DNA from 3 places in the Saccharophagus degradans 2-40 genome. Region 2 is predicted to be linked to each of the others. Evidence: predicted binding sites of a transcription regulator. Region 2 holds the regulator's gene; each other region holds the start of a gene.
What was found. Region 2 encodes sigma-54, which starts transcription at its own class of promoters, with help from an activator protein. Its sites were predicted from a motif close to TGGCACANNNNTTGCNNT; they were not measured.
Positions count from the first base shown of each region.

Region 1 (2,263 bases), 1.3 Mb from region 2:
ACTTCTGTTGGCTCGCTACTTTGTGGTGGCGGGTTGCCTTGGCGTGCGCTTTGGTTTTCTATTGCTGGCATATTACCAGCGGGCATAGACGGTTGCGCACCCGTTTGGCCACTCGGTGATGACTGCGTGAAGCCGCGCGCATTGCCGACCTCCACCACTTCCGCTTCTTGGGAGCGAAAATGAATGTAATACGCCAAAATACCGCAAATAATTGCAAGGGTAATAAAGGGGAAATGAGGCATGCCAGGAATGGCACCCATAATAAATATAATACAGCCGGCAACAGCCAATGCTTTAGGGGACTCAAACATTTGAGATAGAACTTGACGGTTCATATCTTCTGAAGAGTTTACTCGCGTAACCATAATAGCTGCGGCTACCGATAATAAAAGCGATGGAATTTGAGCTACCAGACCATCACCAATCGTTAGCAAAACATATTTTTCTAAGGCGTCACTAAATTCAAGCTGATGTTGCACCATGCCTACTAGCAAACCGCCGCAAATATTAATTATTAGAATTAAAATACCGGCGACGGAGTCACCGCGTACAAATTTGCTGGCACCATCCATCGCTCCGTAAAAATCCGCTTCGGATGCCACGTCTTCTCGGCGTGTCCGGGCTTCATCTTGATCAATAATGCCTGCATTTAAATCGGCATCAATTGCCATTTGTTTGCCGGGCATTGCATCCAAGGTAAATCGTGCGCTTACTTCCGAAATACGCCCCGCACCTTTGGTAACCACAACAAAGTTAATAATAATTAATATGATAAATACAACCAAACCCACAGCGTAGTTACCACCAATTACCACTTCACCAAAGGCCTGAATAACTTTGCCTGCAGCATCGCCCCCTTGATGCCCTTCTAAAAGCACAACCCGTGTAGAGGCCACGTTTAGGGCTAATCGCAAGAGCGTGGCGATGAGCAAAATAGTAGGAAACACAGCAAAATCAAGGGGGCGCAAGCTATAAACAGCAACCAGTAGCACCACAATTGAGAGAGCGATATTAAACGAGAAGAATGCATCTAACAGAAATGCCGGCAAGGGTAATGTCATCATGCCGAGTAGCATTAACAACAAAATAGGTACGCTTAAGTTACCTCTACCAGCACCGCGAATGCCATCTAAGGTGGATTTGCCGGTAATCGTACCGGGTAAGGATTTTAGATGGTCGTAAAAAGGTTGTGGCATACCAATACTTCACCTTGTTTGGATAATGCTGCGCAAGCGCCATAAAGTTGGCAATTTCGCGAGTTATATCAAGGTATGGCAAAAAGCGTTCCGCTTTTGACAGGTGAAGCATATTCGAAGCCTATTCATAGGTACGTTAACCAAATTGCAACTAAACTAATAAACATGGTTCAATAACGAAAAGGATCTTGTAGCGACTTAACCCCATTGAGAGGGTACGATTATGCGTATTTATCAATTAGTTAGCACACTACTAGCTTGTGGAATAGGCTTTTTAATATCCATTAATAGCTATAGCGAAAACAGCGTATTAACCCAACCTATCGCAGAAGCCGAGCAATCGCAAAACACCGTTAAAAATTCCACCTACCTAAATGAAATAAACGACGAAGATATAATGGCAATTAGCGATGAGCTAAAGGCTATTTTAGATTTGAACGTACGCCCTATTAAACGCATTGAAGCAAAAACCATTCGCTTGCATGAAATACTGTTCGGCAGCAACTATTACAATATTCGCTATGCATTTGACGATACTCGCATAGCCAACGACGTATTTGAAGCAAGAACCGGTAACTGCATTTCATTGGCAGCGCTATATGTCGCCTCTGCGAGGTATGTAGGTTTAGATGCGTACTTTCAGTCGGTAGACATAGAGCAAACCTGGGAAAAGCGCGACGGCCACTACGTAGTACCGGGCCATGTCAACGCACGTATTGCTCACCCAAGCAAAACCATTGTGGTTGAATTTATTTCCACTTATTTCTTAGAAACACTCTCACAAAAAAAATCACGCAAAATTTCAGATAAGCGCGTATTTGCCGAGTTTTATAATAATCTGGGAATGGAAGCATTTGACGCGGGCCACTTAGAACGTGCCGAAACACTGCTCGCCAAGGCAGTAAGCAAAGATAAAAAGCTAGATTTTGCATGGTCTAACCTTGGCGTAATATACAAACACCAAGGCAAATTAGACCAGGCAGAAAAGGCGTATTTAAAAGCGCAAAAACTAAATAAACGCAACCCTACTTTTGCCAACAACCTATATGTGTTGTATCGCGAAACTG
Region 1 is NC_007912.1:2,761,585-2,763,847, forward strand. Features, by position in the region: gene flhA (flagellar biosynthesis protein FlhA) at 1-1,196, opposite strand, end outside; gene SDE_RS11365 (tetratricopeptide repeat protein) at 1,420-2,263, shown strand, end outside.
Region 1: a site for sigma-54 is predicted at 1,272-1,289, ahead of flhA (flagellar biosynthesis protein FlhA). Genes of this name have one in related genera too.

Region 2 (2,263 bases):
AGTGAGAGAAAATTTGTGCAAGCTGTTCGAGCACACGTTTTTTGCTGCCACCAACTATTTTCGAGCGGGTGCAATCTAAGGTTAGGATAGTTTCAACTAGCATACTTCTGTCTAGAATCGTTGGGGCAAGTAGGTCACTCAGTGCTTGCGCACCGGGCCTGGCCAGGCTTTTGTTTGCAGATTTAAGGCGACTAGGTCGCTCGGCGCGAATTGTAACAGCATTCCCCCTGCCACGTGCAGTGTAAAGGGCGGAGGAATGCTAAAAAAACACTTAAACCAAGCGTTTTCTTTCGTTTGATGGTGGGATATTAAGGGACTCGCGATATTTGGCTATGGTGCGGCGCGCTACCTTAATACCTTGCTCGGCTAAGATGTCGGTTATTTTGGAGTCGCTAAGCGGTTTGCGTGCATTTTCTGCGGCTACCAGCTTTTTGATTATTGCGCGAATGGCAGTGGAAGAGCACTCACCGCCGGAATCCGTTGCAACATGGCTAGAAAAAAAGTACTTCAACTCAAAAATACCTTGCGGAGTGTGCATGTATTTTTGCGTGGTAACACGTGAAATGGTTGATTCGTGCATCTCGACGGTTTCTGCTACATCGTGCAGTACCATTGGGCGCATGGCTTCAGGGCCCTGGTCTAAGAAGCCCTGCTGTTTTTCGACTATACAGGTGGCAACCTTTAAAAGTGTTTCGTTGCGGCTCTGCAGGCTTTTTAGAAACCAGCGCGCCTCTTGCAGGTTATCGCGTAAAAAGGTGTTGTCGGCGCTGGTATCGGCGCGTTTTACCAAGGATGCATAACCCGAGTTAATACGCAGCTTAGGGGCGATTTCAGGGTTGAGTCGCACAGTCCAGCGGTCGTTTTCTTTAGATACAAAAACGTCGGGAATCACATATTCGGTCGAGTCGCTGCCGATGGATTCGCCTGGCCGCGGGTTGAGCCCTTGAATAACGGCAATGGCTGCCTGTAAGTCTTGCTCTTTTACTTTCAGCTTACGCATAAGCTGTTTGAAATCGCGCGCGGCCAGTACATCTAAGTACTGATCAACAATATTCTTGGCTAGTTTTAGCTCGGGGCTGGTTTGATCCAGTTCAAACTGGTTAAGTTGAATAAGCAGACATTCGCGCACGTTTTGACTGGCAACACCGGGTGGGTCAAATTGTTGTACACGGTGCAGTACGGCGAGTACTTCGTCGAGCTCTAGCTCTTCGTCGTGGGCTGCAAGCCCCGAAAATATTTCTTCAGCTGTTTGGCAAAGCATGCCGCTGGGTTCAACGGCATCAATAATGGCCTCTGCGATCTCTTTATCGCGGTCAGACATTGGCGTGAGGTTGAGCTGCCAGCTGAGGTGATCCTGCAGGGATTCGGAATTGCCGCGGCGAGATTCGTAATCGGGGTCGTCTTCATCGTTGCGGGCTAAGCCGGTAGCAGGGCCTGAGGTTTGGTAGATGTCATCCCAGTTGGTGTCTACGGCCAAGTCTTTTGGAATGTCGTCATTCCATTCCAGCTCACCGCTGTTGTCGGTGGTTTCGTAGCTGTCTTCTACTTTTTCCGCTGCGGGTTTTTCTTCTGTCGTGCTCGCAGTTTTCGCTTCAGCGTTATCGTCGCTGCTGGCCTCTACGTCGCCGCCATCAAAGTCATCTTCAGAGGCTTCCAGCATAGGGTTGCTGTCTAGCGCTTCTTGAATTTCGTGTTGCAGGTCAAGGGTCGACAATTGTAGAAGGCGAATGGCCTGCTGCAATTGCGGGGTCATGGTAAGTTGTTGACCAAGCTTTAGCTGTAGGGATTGCTTCATATAATCTGGCCGAACACGGCGGTTAATCGGGCTGGGTGAAAATTAACGTTAACCTAAGTTTAGCCGTCAGCAGGACTACAAGCAATGATTTTCCCTGATTTTATAAGCAAGGTTTATGCCGTTAGGTGATAAGCGAGGGGATTTGTTGCACGAGAGCGAGACGCCCGAGATACGAGCGTTGATTCTAAGAGTGTAGCTCATTGCGGTAAAGAGCTAGAGGGTAAAATGTTGCCCCAAATAAACTTCGCGTACTTTTTTGTTATTAAGTACGGTGGCCGCATCGCCTTCGGCAATAATGTGGCCTTCCGATACTATATAGGCTTTTTCACATATATCCAGCGTTTCGCGCACATTGTGGTCGGTAATAAGTACGCCAATACCGCGTGCTTTAAGGTGGCGGATAATATCTTTGATGTCGCTCACCGATATGGGGTCTACCCCTGCAAAGGGTTCGTCTAGCAGAATAAA
Region 2 is NC_007912.1:4,053,704-4,055,966, reverse strand. Features, by position in the region: gene ptsN (PTS IIA-like nitrogen regulatory protein PtsN) at 1-103, opposite strand, end outside; gene SDE_RS16645 (RNA polymerase factor sigma-54) at 272-1,795, opposite strand; gene lptB (LPS export ABC transporter ATP-binding protein) at 2,009-2,263, opposite strand, start outside.

Region 3 (2,263 bases), 740 kb from region 2:
CCCGTGTAGGAAAGTTTATTCGTAAATACTCAATTGATGAATTGCCCCAGCTGTGGAATGTTGTGCGCGGTGATATGGTACTAGTAGGGCCTCGTCCTGCCTTACCTAGCGAAGTGGCCGAATACGACTTTAAAGCTAAGCGCCGTTTGCAGGTTCGCCCTGGGTTAACTGGCTTGTGGCAGGTTTCGGGTAGAGCCAATACCACATTTGAACAACAAATAGCATTAGATTCAAAATATGTAGCAGAAAAATCTTTAAGGATGGATTTAAAAATACTATTGCTTACGTTGCCTGCAGTGGTATCCGCAAAAGGTGCTTATTAACGTGGGTTGCTGCTCAGCCTGCTACTCTAGGTGCAATTTTAACTGCTGCTTCAACTGCTTTTATCAACCGAATTTTTAGTTATTAATTTTGTCAGTAAGCTCTCTACCCGGTTATGCCGGGCTTTTTTATTTCGGTAATAAATCTTCTAAGTGCGAATCGGGGAATATATCAATGCCCGCCAAGGTTTTTAACCCATACAGAATAATCAAAATAATTGGGGTGAGTACGGCGAGCAGTGTGTATAGAAACATTACAAAACTAATGCCCTTAGAAGCTTTTATGCGCATATTTTCTTTATTGCGTGTGTCGGAGCGGCGATCTTTACCTATTAGAAAAACAAAATAGAGTTTACTGAAGTACAGTGGAATGGTGCCGCGCAGGTCAATAGAGTGTTGGCGAAATGGCGCGTTGGCACTAATGGCAGTACGTATTGCTTCTAGCTGAACTATGTTAAGCGTTTTAAATACATCAGGATCAATACGGCTCATTACATGCTGTGTGTAGGCATCTATTTTTTTAGACATAAAAAATACTGCTTCCGATTTTTGGCTATACCTTTAGCAGCGCAGAATATGGTTTTAAATAAGCCGGCTTAAAGGTGTTGGGTGGAATTGATATGCGCGTGGGCCCTTTCTTATTGCGGCTGCAGTTAGTACCGCGCTGTCGCTAATACCACGCTATCGCTAAGGTCTAATATTTATTCTAGTGGAAAGCGTGAATTCTTTTATAACTAAATGAAGCAAATTGCAGGTTTAATATAGCCTAATGTGCGCCAGCGGTTGTGTAGTTAGTAATAAATTCGTTTTTGCGATTTGCAAGCGCTGCAAATCACCTATTTTCATTCTGCGAAACGCCGCGTTGCATTCTGTAGAGAAAAATAAAAATATCAATAAATACAAAGAGTTAGTTTTTATTTTGGGGTTGGTATGGGCCTTGCAATCCCTATAGGTATACCGGCGAACTGAGTGTTTTAGGTAATACATCAGCGCCATTAGCCTTATACGGAATATTTGTAATGCAAACTGAAAATTCGCTCTTATCTCACCTTAAGCAGGTAGCCATTCAGTCGAGTAAGGGTCTGTTGGTTTGTGTTATTGCCGCTATCAGCATTGGCTGCACGCAACAGCATGCTATTCAAACCCCTGCAAACCCATCGCAAAAGTTTTATGGCAACAGCGATGAAAATGGTGAGCATGTAACTCATATCGATACCTCTAAATATGTGTTCGCATCCAACAAAAGCTGTGAGCGCGTAGGTGATGAGCACAAGGCGACGCATTACCGTGCCGATCAAGCGCTATTACAAGGGCATGTTGTTGGATCTGCGCAGGCACCTGTGTCTATTTACAACAAAGATTTACCCTTAAGCCCAGGTGATATGCTTGATGTGCAAATCGAAAACGGTGAGGGGTTTAACGGACAATACGTTGTTGACCCAGATGGTTCTATCCAGCTGCCGCTTATCTCGCCTATTCGAATTGCTGGTATAGGTGTCGCTGGTACAGCAGAAAAAATTGAAATTGCTTTAGTGCGTGCCGGCATATTTAAACCCGAGTTTACGCGTGTAAGTGTTCGAGTATTACATTGGGCAGAAATTAACGTAACCGTAACCGGCGCTGTGTTTGAGCCTGGCCGCGTGCGCATTAATGAAAACCATCAAGAAAGCATTGTGGCGGAACGCGTAGCGGCAGTAGGTGACTTTGCCACTAGGCGATCAATTGTTGAGGCTATTCGCACCGCGTCGGGTATTCGCCCCGATGCAAAATTAGATCAAGTAATTCTTGTGCGCAACGGCTGGCAAATAGAGCTGAATTTAAGCGGCATTGTAAGCGGTAATCCGGTGCAAGATGTGGCCTTGGTAAATGGTGATCATATTGTTGTGCCTACTACTGGCTGTTTTCAATCGGCGCTAGTGCGCCCTTCGCAAATAACACCTAAA
Region 3 is NC_007912.1:4,794,538-4,796,800, reverse strand. Features, by position in the region: gene SDE_RS19840 (sugar transferase) at 1-323, shown strand, start outside; gene SDE_RS19835 (hypothetical protein) at 450-848, opposite strand; gene SDE_RS19825 (polysaccharide biosynthesis/export family protein) at 1,340-2,263, shown strand, end outside.
Region 3: a site for sigma-54 is predicted at 1,247-1,264, ahead of SDE_RS19825 (polysaccharide biosynthesis/export family protein). Genes of this name have one in related genera too.